Linked DNA regions of Undibacterium sp. KW1. The protein of the gene in region 1 interacts with the protein of each later gene in a pairwise test. Links are inferred from orthologs where the notes say so. Each region holds a gene or a part of one and is shown on either strand. Other genes may lie near its edges.

Region 1 (7,405 bases):
CAAATACAGTATTTTTTTGCGCGTTTTTTCCTGTATTTTTTTCTACATTTTTCTCATCTGTTATCGGTTTCAACTTCGTCAATACACGCAAGTCTGCATGAGGTGCATTGACCTGCCAGGCGGACGGGTCAAAGTGTTGCACATCAATGTCAAGCTCGCGTACATACGGCGCAGCAAATGAATTGATACGCCCCCTGGCATGTCCTTGCAGGTTCTGATTACGGATATTTTTTTCTGCCGCGCTATCCAATACAGCTTCCAGCGCGATTTGCATATCATGCAGGTTGCCGGAAACCACGCCCTGCAAAATGACGGGCGGGATGTCCTCCTGGACCTGGCCTTGCAGGCTCAGGCGACTATCCAGCTTGAAAGGAGTGTAGCTGCCCAGTGCAGCTTCGCCTTTCAAATTACCCCAGGGGCTGCTGAATGTGGTTTGCGCTTTGTATAAATTGTCTTGATAAGAAAAACTGCCAGTCAGTGCACTGAGCTTCAGGGTCTCCAGCTGTTTGCCATCATCAGTCAGGGTAGCGATATGCAAGCGCCCCAGCGCCAGCTTTGGCGCACTCAGGCTAAAGGGTAGTCCTATATCAACAGGTACGCTGGAGGCTTTTTTGCTGGATCTGCTGGCGATAGTCAAAGCGCTTAATTGCAGACTGGTGATATCCAGCTGACGTCGCCATAAAGCGCCAAGCCGCCAGCGCAAGGAGATGGCGCTGCCATTGATATGCAAATCCTGGGCAACCAAGCTGAATTCGTCGAGTTTGAGTTCGTCATCCAGTGTGCCTTGCACGCCACGGAATTTGAGGCTGCCAAGACTGACATTTTCTATCAGTGCCAGCGCAGCTCTGGTGCCACTCTCAGTTTTGTACATCCAGGTCAGGACGAGGCCGGACACGACGATCAATATCATCAACAGCTTGAGGATGAACATGCTCAAGCGGCGCAAATGACTCCGCTTTTTTTTAGCGGGCGTTTTTTGCTCTGTCTGATTTTTTTCGTTTTCGCTCATATCAGAAAGCAATGGCGATAGAAAAATCCAGCCGGACTTTTTTGGTCTGGCGACCATAAGCCAGATCAAGCGCAATCGGCCCCGCAGGCGTCTTGTAACGTGCACCAACACCCATGCCCTGCTTTAAATTCAACTCACGAAAGTTGTCGGCGGCATTGCCCACGTCAAGGAAAGTGGCAGCGCCCCAGGAAGAGTTAAGCCAGTGTACATATTCAGCGCTGGCCGTTGCCAGCACGCGGCCACCACGTGTGCTGCCTATGTGCTGTATGCCCAGGGTTTGGTAACCATAGCCACGCACGGTGGTACTACCGCCAGTGCGGAACAGGTAATCTTCAGGTATCCCCTGTTCATCTTTGGAAATAACAGCACCAAGCTCTGCGCGCAAGATCACGGTATCGGTTTTGCGAACTGGTATCCAGCGCTGATATTTGGCATAGCTGCGTATGAAGCGCTGGTCAGAGAACAAGGCTTTTTCAGATGCGGCAAGATCGAACTGCAAGATCTGCCCTTTACGTGGATCGAAAGGCTGATCAACATCACGCCAAGTCCAGCCTATGCTGGCAACCAGTGCCTTGTTGACCTCTTCTGCTTCACCATCTGGGGAAATTTTTTCCCTGACGATGTTCAGACCCAGGCGTTGTTCGAGATGGCCGCGTGTGCTGGTGCGCTTGATGCCGAGAGCGTAACGGCTGGAGCGCACACCGGCGATATTTTCGCGCTCCACCAGCACACCAAAAGAATCGAGGAATTTGCTTTCACGCGGTGGCAGGTAAATATCCGCATATCCAAGTTGCCTGCGCTGCTCGAGCCTGACGGCACTGCGCAAATCCCAAGCCTGCTCAAGTATATTGCGGTCCCGATAGGCAACTTCGCTGCGGTAACCGGTGTTGGTGCTGTAACCGAGACCAAAGCTCAGGTCACGGGCCTGGCGCTCGACCACGGTCACATCCACGGGTACGGCGTCGGCTTTTTCTGGATCAGGATCTATGCCTACTGCGACGGTGGCAAAGTAAGCGGAGTTTTGCAGGGAACGCTGGAAATCCAGCAAGCGCGAACGTGAATAAACCTCACCTTTTTTGGGTGCCTGATAACGTTCTATGAGCCAGGAAGGGTAACGCTGCAAACCAGTGACACGCAAATCACCCAGGGTAAATACCGGGCCACTATCGACTTCTACTTGCAAGATGCCGCTATGCTGGTCAGCGTCTATTTTTGCTTCACTGGATGTCATGCTGGCTGAGGCATAGGCATCTGAGCGCAGGCTTTCCAGCAGCTGATTTTTTGAATCACTCCAGTCAGCATCACGGAATGGCTGTCCAACTGCGAGGCCCCAGTCTTCTTGCAGGGCCCGTCGCCTTTTAGTGACAGCCTTGTCACCAGCATCAATCGCGTCTGCCATGGGGCCCTGCACTTTCACAGACACGTTTTCTATGATGGTGCGCTGGCCGGCTTCCACAGTCACATGGATGATTTTATTTGTGGAGGCTGGTGCCAGCGCCTGATCTGGATTATCAAACTGGATTTGCGGCGAGAAATAACCTTCAGTAGTGAGGATATTGCTGATATCCAGGCGCAACCGTCTGATCAGTGCGGGAGTGATATTCTGCGCTTCAGCATTGCTGGCAAATTCAGGGATATGTTCCCTCAGCAAATCAGCCCAGTGTGATTTGGCAGCAACCAGTTGCAAACGGCCACTGCTGGAGGTGGAAACAGCTTCGTTGTCTGCCTCAGGCATTTGCACAGACTGAGCAGACGCAGCAGTTGGTGTTGATTGAGCAGAAGAGGTTTCAGTTTGTCCTGACTGCTGCGCTCTCACCAAGCCAGCACCGCATAAACCGGCAGCACAGAACAGCATCAGTAAGGGGCGCAGTCTTATCTGCATCTGCAAAAACTCACTTGGTCGCCAGACCAACGCGATTGATACCCAGTTTTTTTGCTTCTGAAATCACTTGTATGACCTCGTCATAAATCATGCCCTTGTCAGCAGAAACCAGCACAGACAACTCTGGCTTGGCATCATGATACTCACGCAGTTTTTGCATCAGTTGTTTGCGGTCTTTGGCTTCTTCCTTGCTTTCCTGGCGGTTGTTGCCATTGTTACCGGCTTTGCTGTTGATGCTGATAGTGGAAGCTGCATCGGGCCGCAAGGTGATTTCTATATAATCAGATGGCGGCTGGGTAGATTGCCCGGCAGTAGGCAGGTTGATGACGCTGGGATTGGTCATCGGTGCGCACACCATGAAAATCACCAGCAACACCAGCATCACGTCGATATACGGCACAACGTTGATCTCTGCCTTGAATTTGCGTTTACGTTCGCCACGCAGGGTACTCATGCTATCTCACTCTGCCTTAGCGTGACTGACGCTGGAGAATGTTGGAGAATTCCTCGATAAAGGTTTCAAAGCGTATCGCCAGTCTATCGATATCGTGGGAGTAACGGTTATAGGCCAGCACGGCAGGTATAGCAGCAAACAAGCCTATCGCAGTAGCAATCAGGGCTTCAGCAATACCAGGAGCGACGGCAGCCAGTGTCGCCTGCTGCACATTCGCCAGACCACGGAAAGAATTCATGATGCCCCAGACCGTGCCGAACAGACCTATATAAGGCGAGACCGAGCCGACGGACGCAAGAAAGGACAGGTGTGATTCCAGCAAATCCATCTCGCGCTGGTAAGACGCACGCATGGCACGACGCGCGCCATCGAGCATGGCGGTGGCATCCAGCGTGGTTTTATTGGCTGTCTTTACCTTGTGATATTCGCTCATGCCGGCTTCAAAGATGCGTTCGAGCGCACCGCTAGTGTCGCGGCCAGTACGACGGCTATTGGTCGCCGCTGCATACAGATCAACCAGATTGCCACCAGACCAGAAATTGCGTTCAAACTCTTCAGTTTGTCCACGCGCTTTTTTGATGGCGAACATTTTACTGAAGATATAAGTCCAGCTCGTCAGTGACACGCCTAGCAGCAATGCCATGACCAGTTGCACCAGAATAGAGGCATTCGTGATCAGACTTAAAAATGAAAGGTCTTGGGTAACAGTCATATTGAATCAATTCAAAAACAAAACACCGGGCAATGTTGCCGCCCTAAAATAAAATAATTTCAGCCAGCATCTCTGTCTATCTGTGCCAGCACGTCAGCAGGAATTGCCGCCGGTCTGACCTCAGTCTTGCTGACACAAGCAACCTTGATCTTGCCTGAGGCCAGCAAACGCTGGCCACACCAGGCTTCTTGTACAAACTGTACAGACGCCCTGCCCAGCTTTTCGACCACGACGGTGAGTCTTAGTTCATCATCCAGCCTCGCGGGTGCATGATACTCGACTGCAGTGGCTTTGACGACAAACATCAGGCCATGCTCATCTGCCATTTGCTGTTGATTGACGCCTGCCGCCCTGAGCCACTCGGTACGGGCACGCTCAAAAAACTTCAGGTAATTCGCATAAAAAACGATGCCACCGGTATCAGTATCTTCATAGTAGACCCTGACCGGCCATACAAATTCTGTTTTCATAGTATAAACTTTACCAGCTATTCAGTGCGCATATTTACTCTTTGTCACTCAAAGGAGCTACTGCTGCCATCAATTTGGCAGCAGGCAGAGCAAATTTACATCTCAGCAAAGCCTGAGACCTGATGAAAATCAAGCAGTATTGCGCTTGATGACCAGCGGCCCATAGCCCTGGCAAGTAGGCATCATTTCTATGTGATTGATATTCACATGCGCAGGCAAAGTAGCGATCCAGTAGGCTGTTTCAGCGATATCGATGGCTGTCAGCGGTACGGTGCCCTCATAGACCTTGGCTGCCGCATCATCATTGCCACGGAAGCGCACATTGGAAAATTCAGTACCACCACATAGGCCAGGAGCAATATTGGTTGCACGAACACCTGTACCAACCAGATCAGCACGCAAATTGCGGGTGAACTGATCGACAAAAGCCTTGGTCGCGCCATAAACATTGCCACCTGGATAAGGTGTTTCACCAGCCACCGAACCTATATTGATGACCGTACCACTGCCACGTGCCACCATGTCTGGCAGGATGGCCCTGGTAACTGTCACCAGGCCCTTGGTATTGGTGTCTATCATGGTATCCCATTCATCCTGGGACGCCAGGTGGGCAGGCTCTGTACCTAGGGCCAAACCAGCATTATTGACCAGCACATCAATATTTTTCCATTCGGCACTTAATCCAGCCAAAGCCTGTTTGATGGAATCTTTGCTGGTCACATCCAGCGTGACTGGCAACAAGGCAGCGCCTAGCTCTGCTTGCAAGGCGTCCAGCCTGTCTTTGCGGCGTGCTGCAGCAATGACTTTATGGCCTTCGCGGACAAATTTGCGTGCCATTTCTTCACCAAAACCTGAACTTGCGCCTGTAATCAAGACGATCATGCTGAATTCCTTCAATTTTTGTGGGTAATTTGCCTAGCTGACGTTTGCAGCTCTGAAGCATACTATTTTAAGTGGTTTTGCCATCCAATATCGGGAAGCTAAAAATTTCAAGGCAATACTTGTGTGAAAATTAATTTTTGCCATACCACTGCTGGCACTTGCCCATTCAAACGCCATCACGTAAAATCCTTGCACCATTTCATCTCACGTGACTGGCGAAGTGGCCATATCTGCCCTGTTAGACGGGCAAGCATCCTGGCCCAAGATGGAGATCCATCGGGAAGCGTGAGATTTCGGAGTCTATCTGACTCCAGCCGTGCGCCTGGGTAGCCTGATGGTAAAAGCAATGAGGCTGCCCCTATCCGTTTCAGACACCTCATTAACAACAATCATTGTTTATTAACAGGAATAATCAGGAACCGCCATGTTTGCAAAAAATCATACCCTCGCCAACGTAGATCCAGAACTGTTTGCTACGATACAAAAAGAAAATGTCCGTCAACAAGAGCATATCGAGTTGATCGCCTCTGAAAACTATTGTTCCCCTGCCGTCATGGAAGCCCAGGGCTCCCAGTTGACCAACAAATATGCTGAAGGCTATCCAGGCAAGCGCTACTACGGTGGTTGCGAGCATGTGGATGTGGTCGAGCAACTGGCGATTGACCGTCTGAAGCAATTGTTCAATGCCAATTTCGCCAATGTGCAGCCTAATTCTGGCTCACAAGCCAACCAGGGCGTGTTCTTTGCCTTGTTGAACCCAGGCGACACCATCATGGGCATGAGCCTGGCTGAAGGTGGTCACCTGACCCACGGCATGCCTTTGAATATGTCTGGCAAATGGTTCAATGTCGTCTCTTATGGCCTCAATGCACAAGAAGATATAGACTACGATGCCATGGAAAAACTGGCGCGTGAAACCAAGCCTAAACTGATCATCGCCGGTGCTTCCGCATTTGCGCTGCGCATCGACTTTGAGCGCTTCTCCAAGATCGCCAAAGAAATCGGCGCTTACTTCATGGTGGACATGGCCCACTATGCTGGCTTGATCGCTGCTGGTGTGTATCCTAACCCAGTACCTTTTGCAGACGTCGTCACCTCCACTACCCACAAGAGCCTGCGCGGCCCACGTGGCGGTATCATTTTGACGAATGATGAAGCGATCGCCAAGAAGATCAATTCTGCGATTTTCCCAGGTCTGCAAGGTGGCCCGCTGATGCATGTGATCGCTGGTAAGGCAGTTGCCTTCAAAGAGGCACTTACACCAGAATTTAAGGCTTACCAAGAACAAGTCGTCAAGAATGCTGCTGCGCTGGCAAATACCCTGACTGAACGCGGCCTGCGTATCGTTTCTGGCCGTACAGAATCCCACGTGATGCTGGTGGATTTGCGTCCTAAAAACCTGACAGGTAAAGAAGCCGAAGCCATCCTGGGCTCTGCCCACATGACTTGCAACAAGAACGGTATCCCGAACGACCCACAAAAACCGATGATCACTTCCGGCATCCGCCTTGGCAGCCCGGCTTTCACTACCCGTGGTTTCAAGGAAGAGCAAGCAGTTAAAGTGGGTAACCTGATTGCGGACGTACTCGACAATCCGCATGATGCAGCAACGATAGAACGCGTGAAAGCTGAAGTCAAACAATTGACAGATGCATTCCCGGTTTATCAAGCGTAATGATTCATCAAGCTTAAGAGATTCAACCAAAGCAGGGCTTAAGTATCAGGCAGTACAATAAAAAGCCACTCGCTTGAGTGGCTTTTTTGTATCATCGAATTATAAAATCAATTATAAAAACCAATGGAGCACCATACGCCATGAAATGCCCTTTTTGCCACCTCGATGACACCCAGGTCATCGACACCCGAGTTTCAGAAGAAGGCAATGTCATACGCCGCCGCCGCCGTTGTGCCGACTGTGACAAACGTTTTACCACCTATGAGCGTATAGAACTGGTGATGCCTGTGATCGTCAAGAAAAACGGCAGCCGCACAGAAT
Region 2 (7,724 bases), 660 kb from region 1 along the record:
ATTGGCATTGCCAGTGTTCACGACCAGCGCGCGGATAGGGCTGGATGCCATGTGCAAGCCTTCCAGATGGGCCTTGCAGACCTGCACGGGAGCCGCGCAAAAGCGGTTGGTCGTAAATACGCCGGAGACGGTCGCCGTAGGAGCCAGTTCCATGACCAGTACGTCTTTGCGATTGGGCTTGCGTATGCCAGCCTCGGCATAACCCAGGCGTATGCCGGCTACCGGTTTCAAATCTGCAGCCACAGGGATGGGGGAATTAACGGCCATGGTTTTTCCTTGCGTTGAAATCAAGCCGACATTGTAGGGCATTTTGTTGCACTGCGAAGCATGTTTGCGCTGAGGAAATTTCACGCAGGACGGGCGTAGCCCTTACAGCCCCATGATCATTTGAGCAATGATATTTTTTTGTATTTCATTTGAGCCACCATAGATGGATAGCTTGCGCATATTCAGGTAATTAATGGCAAGCGGGCTTGCCAGCTCGCTGGTATCCTGGCGATCACGCAGGGGCAAGGCCTGCTCCCCTACGGCCTGCACCAGCAATTCAGTGATGGCCTGTTGTATTTCCGTACCCTTGATCTTCAGTATCGATGCTTCCGGCCCCGGCGCATGGCTTTGCTCTTCTGCCGACAAGACGTGCAGATTGGTCATTTCCAGCGCCATCAAGTCTATCTCTACCTGCGCCAGACGCATGGCAAAAGCAGCATCCTCCATAAGCGGTTTGCCGTTCTTGAATTCACGAGCGGCCACTCTTTTCAGTCTGGCCAGTTCACGCTTGGCAATGCCTATACCCGCGATATTGGTGCGCTCATGCCCCAGCAAAAACTTGGCATAAGTCCAGCCCTTGTTTTCTTCACCCACCAGGTTGGCAGCTGGCACTTTGACATCATCAAACCAGACTTCATTGACTTCATGTGCACCGTCCATGGTGATGATGGGCCTGACGGTGACGCCAGGGGATTTCATGTCGATGAGTAAAAATGAAATACCGCGCTGTGCCTTGGCTTCGCGGTCTGTACGGACCAGGCAAAATATCCAGTCGGCATAGTGGGCCAGTGTAGTCCAGGTCTTTTGACCATTGACTACATAGTATTCGCCTTCGCTGTCACGCCTGCGTTCAGCCGTGGTCTTGACGGAAGCGAGGTCAGAGCCGGAGCCCGGCTCCGAATACCCCTGGCACCACCATTCATCGGCAGTCAATATGTTAGGCAAAAATCTCTGCTGTTGCTCATGCGAGCCAAATTCCATGATGACGGGTGCCACCATCTTGATGCCAAAAGGTGGCAGCCTTGGCGCACCAGCTGCGGCGCATTCTTCTTCAAATATATAGCGCTGCACGGCAGACCAGCCAGTGCCGCCATGAGCAGCAGGCCAGGATGAGGCGCCCCAGCCCTGGGCGTGCAATATCTTCTGCCAGTGCTGGTAATCGCTTTTTTCGAGTGCTATGCCATGATGCACTTTTTGGCTGATGGCCTGAGGTAATGAAGTTTGCAGGAAATGACGGACCAGTTGACGAAAACCTAGCTCTGCATCGTTAAAGTTCAAGTCCATAAGCCCCCTCAGGTCTGGTCATCACAAGTTGAGATGCCAGAATATAGAATGAATGCTCAAATAAGCACGCTCGTTCACTTTAACTCCGGGATTTGCTTGCGTCAAGTGAGGGCATCAGGATTCGCTAAATTGACACTGGACGACGAAAAAACAAAAGGCGACCAGTGGTCGCCTTTTGTTTTTGTACTACTCAATGATCAGGCAAGCTTGCCATGACATTGCTTGAACTTCTTACCGCTGCCGCAAGGGCAAGGGTCGTTACGGCCTACTTTCAGGGCGTAATTGATTTCTGGCTGGTCAGTACCAAAATCAGCAACCGGGGCCAGCATTTCTTCAGGCGTTGCATCTGCATCAAAATCAGCGTGCTGGTAATGGACGTTTTCAATCTGCGACTGTGCCAGTCTTTCTTCTGCAGCATCAATCTCTTCACGGGATTGTATACGCACAGTGACCACAGTCCTGACCACTTCGTTCTTGATCGCTTCGAGCATCTGGCCAAACAGTTCAAACGCTTCGCGCTTGTATTCCTGTTTAGGATTTTTCTGTGCGTAACCGCGCAGATGGATACCCTGGCGCAAATGATCGAGTGCAGCCAGATGTTCACGCCAGTGTGTATCTATGCTTTGCAGCATGACATTGCGCTCGAAACCGGCAAAAGATTCTTTGCCGACGATGGATATCTTGGCTTCATAAACATCATTGGCCGCTTTTTGCACACGTTCAAGAATATCTTCATCGGTGATATTGGCATCATCCTTGAGCATTTGCGACAGCGGCAAATCAAGCGCCCATTCATCACGCAAGACTGCTTCGAGACCCGGGATATTCCACTGTTCTTCGACTGATTCTGCCGGTACATATTCACGTACGATGTCTTCAAACATGCCATGACGCAGGGAGGAGATCAACTCTGCCATGTCCTGCGCTTCCAGCAATTCATTACGTTGCTGGTAAATCACTTTACGCTGGTCATTGGCGACGTCATCGTACTCCAGCAATTGCTTGCGGATATCAAAGTTACGTGCTTCGACTTTGCGTTGTGCCGACTCTATGGAGCGGGAAACGATACCTGCTTCTATAGGTTCACCTTCAGGCATTTTGAGCCTGTCCATGATGGCACGGACGCGGTCACCGGCAAAAATACGCAACAGTGTATCGTCGAGTGACAAGTAAAAACGGGAAGAACCCGGATCGCCCTGTCGGCCAGAACGGCCACGCAATTGATTATCCACGCGACGGGATTCATGGCGTTCAGTACCAACGATGTGCAAGCCACCAGCATTGACCACTGTCTCATGCAGAGACTGCCATTCGTCACGCAGCTTTTGCGATTGCATCTCTTTGTCTGCATCAGACAAAGCTGCATTCGCTTCTATCATTTGCACCTGTTTGGCGACGTTACCACCTAGTACGATATCCGTACCACGACCCGCCATATTGGTAGCGATGGTGATGGCTTTTGGACGACCGGCCTGGGCAATGATTTCCGCTTCACGCGCATGCTGCTTGGCGTTCAGTACATTGTGTGGCAAACCGGCCTTGTCCAGTATGCCGGACAGGAGTTCAGAATTTTCAATCGAAGTCGTACCTACCAGTACTGGCTGACCACGCTCATAACAATCCTTGATGTCGATGAGCATGGCATTGTATTTTTCATGCGCAGACTTATAGACCTGGTCTTGCCTGTCCTTGCGTTGCGAAGGACGGTTAGGTGGAATAACCACGGTTTCGAGACCGTAGATTTCCTGGAATTCATAAGCCTCTGTATCAGCCGTACCTGTCATACCTGACAGTTTGGTGTACATACGGAAGTAGTTCTGGAAAGTGATCGATGCCAGCGTCTGGTTCTCGTTCTGGATGCGTACACCTTCTTTGGCTTCTACCGCCTGGTGCAAACCATCAGACCAGCGACGGCCTGTCATCATACGGCCGGTGAATTCATCAACGATGACGATTTCATCGTTCTGCACGACATAGTGCTGGTCCTTGAAATACAGGGCATGTGCACGCAGGGCGGCGTACAAATGATGGATCAGGGTAATATTGGCGGCATCATACACAGATGCACCTTCAGGCAGCAAACCCATTTGCGTGAGTATGCGTTCCACCTTGTCATGACCGGCTTCAGTCAGCAAGACCTGATGAGCTTTCTCGTCCTTGGTGTAGTCACCTGGCACTTCTATCTTGCCCTTGCCATCAGGTGTTTCTTCACCGATTTGCAGGGTCAGCAGCTTGGGTACTTCATTGATTTTGTAGTACAGCTCCGTATGATTTTCAGCCTGGCCGGAAATGATCAATGGCGTACGGGCCTCATCAATGAGGATGGAATCAACTTCATCGACAACGGCAAAATTCAGGCTGCGCTGTACACGGTCCTTGGCTTCATAGACCATGTTATCGCGCAGGTAATCGAAGCCGTATTCGTTATTCGTGCCATAGGTAATGTCAGAAGCATAGGCTGCCTGCTTGGCATCATGATCAAGCTGCGACAGGTTGATACCGGTAGTCAGTCCCAGCCAGCCATACAGGCGCCCCATCCATTCGGCATCGCGCTGCGCCAGATAATCATTGACGGTAACAACGTGCACGCCCTTGCCAGACAAGGCATTCAGGTAGATTGGCAGGGTCGCCATCAGGGTTTTACCCTCGCCCGTGCCCATTTCAGCGATTTTGCCGTAATGCAAAACCATGCCGCCTATCATCTGCACGTCAAAATGACGCATTTTCAGGACGCGCTTGCTGGCCTCACGGCAGACAGCAAAAGCTTCGACGAGTATGGCATCGAGTGACTCTCCGTTCGCAACACGTGCTTTGAACTCGGCAGTCTTGGCTTGCAAAGCCTCGTCCGACAAGGCTTCCAGCTTGGGTTCCAATGCGTTGATCTCACGCACCGTCTTTTGGTATTGCTTCAAAAGCCGCTGATTGCGGCTGCCGAATATCTTGGTCAGGAATGACATGCTATGAACGGAAAGTTAAATTCTTAAAAAAATTGTTGAAATAGTGCTTAATTTGACAACAACATTAGGATAACCTGTGATTTTACCATGTGACACTCAATTAACCAGTAATTGCGCAATTTCCCTGCCTGTTGGGCAGTAAAATGGATTATTTGGCAATTACTGGGCGCGTACCCGGCAAACAATTCCCAGACATGAAATGGCAGTTGGAGGCTGAATCGGCAATCTCAAGTTATTTTTGATTCAATGCAGAAAGATTGGCCTGATTAGCCCCGGCAGATAAGAATTTGTGGGGATTTTGTGGTACGCCTTTGACATGTACTTCAAAGTGCAAATGTGCACCTGTGGAACGGCCGGTAGAACCAATGTCTGCAATATGCTGGCCACGTTTGACGATATCACCCAGCTTAACGTGGATTTTGGAAGAGTGGGCATAACGGGTCATGATTTCGCCACCATGATCAATTTCCACCATATTGCCAAATTGTGGATGATATTCTGCCGCAACCACGACACCACCAGCTGCTGCAACGATGTGGGTACCGGTAGGTCCTGAGAAATCGATGCCCTCATGAAAGGCACTGCGGCCAGAAAAGGGGTCAAGCCGCCAGCCAAAACCAGATGCATTGTAAGCAACATTAACAGGTTGTATGGTTGGCAGGAGCTTGGATTGCACCTTGAAACCCATGAGCTTGGTTTCAACTACATTCATATAATCCGAGCGGTGTTCTATATCTACCGACATCGCAGCCAGTGCTGCCTGGAATTCTGCCATATTCAATTCCTTGGCGGGCTGTGTAGTAACCTCAGGGCCGCCACGGCCCGGCAATTCCTTGAAGTTGAATTCTTCCGGCTTGACACCGGCCAGGCCCTGCACCCGCTCACCGAGTGCATCGAGACGTATCAGTTGCGCCTGCATTTCACCGAGCTTGGCCGCCATCGCAGCGAGGTTTTCTTTCATGAACTTGTCTTTATTGCCAGCATCACTTGCGGCAGCGACCGGAACCAGGTCGCGCAAGACTGGCAAGTCAGCGCTGGCCAGCTTCAGGGTCAGGGCCGCCATCAGGGCAGCGCAACAAGTGATGACCAACAGGAATGCAAAAGTAGCAAGGATGACGTGACGGGAAGACAAAGTCACTGACTTTGCCTGGGTAAAGCGGGAGTGCATCAAAATGATTTGCATCAATATGCTCCTCTGAAAACGAAAGGCGGCCTGGTGCTCCTTGTGAGAGCTGGCCTGCCCTGTTTGTGGTAAGGTATTGCGCATGTCAACATTCTCACGCCCTACCTATCCGATTAACATTAAACGCGGTCGCAAAGTGCCTGGTGCCAGCGAAGCCGCTGACTTTTTGCGCAGCAACGAGAAAATCTCACAACTACTGCCCACAGTGCAGCGCAATCTGAAGCTGCAAAAAGACTGTGGACTGATACTGCCGCCGATATTTGCCTCTTGTGAGGTCATGCAAGTAACGGAGGGACAGTTGACGCTATCAGCGCCGAATGCCGCACTGGCGACCAAATTGAAACAGCAATGCCCGAAACTGCAAGCATTTTTGCAAGAACGGGGATGGCAGATTAACGCAATCAGGATCAAAGTACAAGTCAGGCGCGTCGTAGAGAAACCTGTTGCTGTTAAGCAAATAGCATTTTCAGGCAAGGCCTTGCAGGCGCTCGGGCAACTGGAACACGCTCTGGAAGACACACCGCAAAATGCAGATTTGCGGGCAGCGCTGAGCCGCCTGATACAGCGCCATCGCTCTGGAAGCTGATTTCAGCTGGCTGCACATGGGCTCAGCGCCGTAGCTTTAAGCGAGTGCCCACTCCCTGTCCACTTGCGTGGCGTAAGTAGGAGGTGCCATGTCGAGATCATCAAAGCTGACAATTTCATAGGCATCCGGCTGGGCCAACAAGGCGCGCAATAACTGATTGTTCAAGCCATGGCCAGACTTGTGGGCAGTATAGCTGGCGAGGAAGGGATGGCCGATCAGGTATAAATCACCTATGGCATCAAGGATTTTATGGCGGACAAATTCATCATCAAAGCGCAAACCATCTGAATTCAGGATACGGTATTCGTCCATGACTATCGCGTTTTCCATGGAGCCACCACGGGCCAGGCCTATGCCCCTGAGCATTTCCACATCCTGCATGAAACCAAAGGTTCGCGCCCTGGCAACATCCTGCACAAAAGTAGCGCTGGCAAAATCAACCACGGCGGTTTGTACCGTGCCATCGACTGCAGGATGATTGAATTCTATAAAGAAATGCAGCTTGAAACCATTGAAAGGCTCCAGCCTCGCCCATTTCTCGGACTTGCCCGTACCTTCGCGAATTTCTACCGGCTTTAATACACGGATAAATTTCTTCGCAGCATCCTGCTCCTGCATACCCGCCTGCTGCAATAAATAGACGAAAGATGAAGCAGAACCATCCATGATAGGAATTTCTTCGGCACTGACATCGATGTACAGATTGTCCAGACCCAGGCCTGCACAGGCAGACAACAAATGCTCTACCGTTGATACCTTGCCATGCTCATTCGACAAGGTCGATGCCATGCGGGTATCGCCCACGGCCAGCGCCTGGGCGGGTAATACCACGGGTGGGATCAAGTCTGTGCGCGTAAAAATAATGCCGGTATCCACAGGTGCCGGGCGCATGACGAGTTCAACCTTGGTACCAGAATGCAGACCGACACCAACGGTTTTCACTGTTTGTTTGATGGTTCTTTGCTTTAACATCGCGCTATTATAGCGTTTCGGGCAATTTACCATGCGGACGCACGGAAATTACCCGCTACTCTTCTTAAAAATGAATACAAAAACAACAATTCAAATTCGCCGTGCCTCAGCCGCAGATCTCGAAGCCATGTGTGAGCTCAGCGACCAGATCAATGCCCAGCACAACGCCGCTGCTCCCAAGGTTTTCGTACACAAAACAAATCGCGAACTTGACCGCCAGTTCTGGCATGGCACGTTTGAAAATCCTGCCGGTTGCGCCTTGCTGGCCTGCGACGCTGAACAGGTTCTGGGTTTCATCACCATGAGCTGGCATGAAAACACCACGATTCCCTTCTTGTACCGACGCCGTATTTGCCGCATAGGCACGATCGTAGTATCTGATAATCATCAGAAACGGGGGATAGGGAAATTATTGATGGATGGCGCAACGAACTGGGCACGCGAGCACGAGGCAGTAGAGGTCAGGCTGGAAGTA

What was found. Proteins that work in one complex are often made in the same cells at the same time.
Region 2: the proteins of ybgC (region 1) and secA interact in binary tests that used the Escherichia coli proteins (3 or more experiments, as listed by UniProt). The link is inferred for Undibacterium sp. KW1 from one-to-one orthologs.

The regions. Positions count from the first base shown.
Region 1 is NZ_AP018439.1:1,566,282-1,573,686, reverse strand. What follows is about bases 2,823-5,811. They hold ybgC (tol-pal system-associated acyl-CoA thioesterase), read right to left. Parts: upstream 4,528-5,811; coding sequence 4,117-4,527; downstream 2,823-4,116. Other genes in these bases: UNDKW_RS06915 (SDR family NAD(P)-dependent oxidoreductase), read right to left, coding at 4,657-5,409; tolQ (protein TolQ), read right to left, coding at 3,362-4,057; UNDKW_RS06930 (ExbD/TolR family protein), read right to left, coding at 2,902-3,345; UNDKW_RS06935 (autotransporter assembly complex family protein), read right to left, coding at 2,823-2,891. Also shown: UNDKW_RS06940 (translocation/assembly module TamB domain-containing protein), read right to left, coding at 1-931; more of UNDKW_RS06935, read right to left, coding at 1,011-2,822; glyA (serine hydroxymethyltransferase), read left to right, coding at 5,834-7,084; transcriptional regulator NrdR, read left to right, coding at 7,225-7,405.
Region 2 is NZ_AP018439.1:900,452-908,175, reverse strand. Bases 1,549-4,856 are described here. They hold secA (preprotein translocase subunit SecA), read right to left. Parts: upstream 4,509-4,856; coding sequence 1,749-4,508; downstream 1,549-1,748. Other genes in these bases: UNDKW_RS04070 (M23 family metallopeptidase), read right to left, coding at 4,741-4,856; UNDKW_RS04080 (acyl-CoA dehydrogenase family protein), read right to left, coding at 1,549-1,551. Outside these bases: bifunctional glutamate N-acetyltransferase/amino-acid acetyltransferase ArgJ, read right to left, coding at 1-267; more of UNDKW_RS04080, read right to left, coding at 370-1,548; more of UNDKW_RS04070, read right to left, coding at 4,857-5,691; UNDKW_RS04065 (DciA family protein), read left to right, coding at 5,774-6,277; lpxC (UDP-3-O-acyl-N-acetylglucosamine deacetylase), read right to left, coding at 6,314-7,249; UNDKW_RS04055 (GNAT family N-acetyltransferase), read left to right, coding at 7,320-7,724. UniProt on the Escherichia coli protein: Required for protein export, interacts with the SecYEG preprotein conducting channel.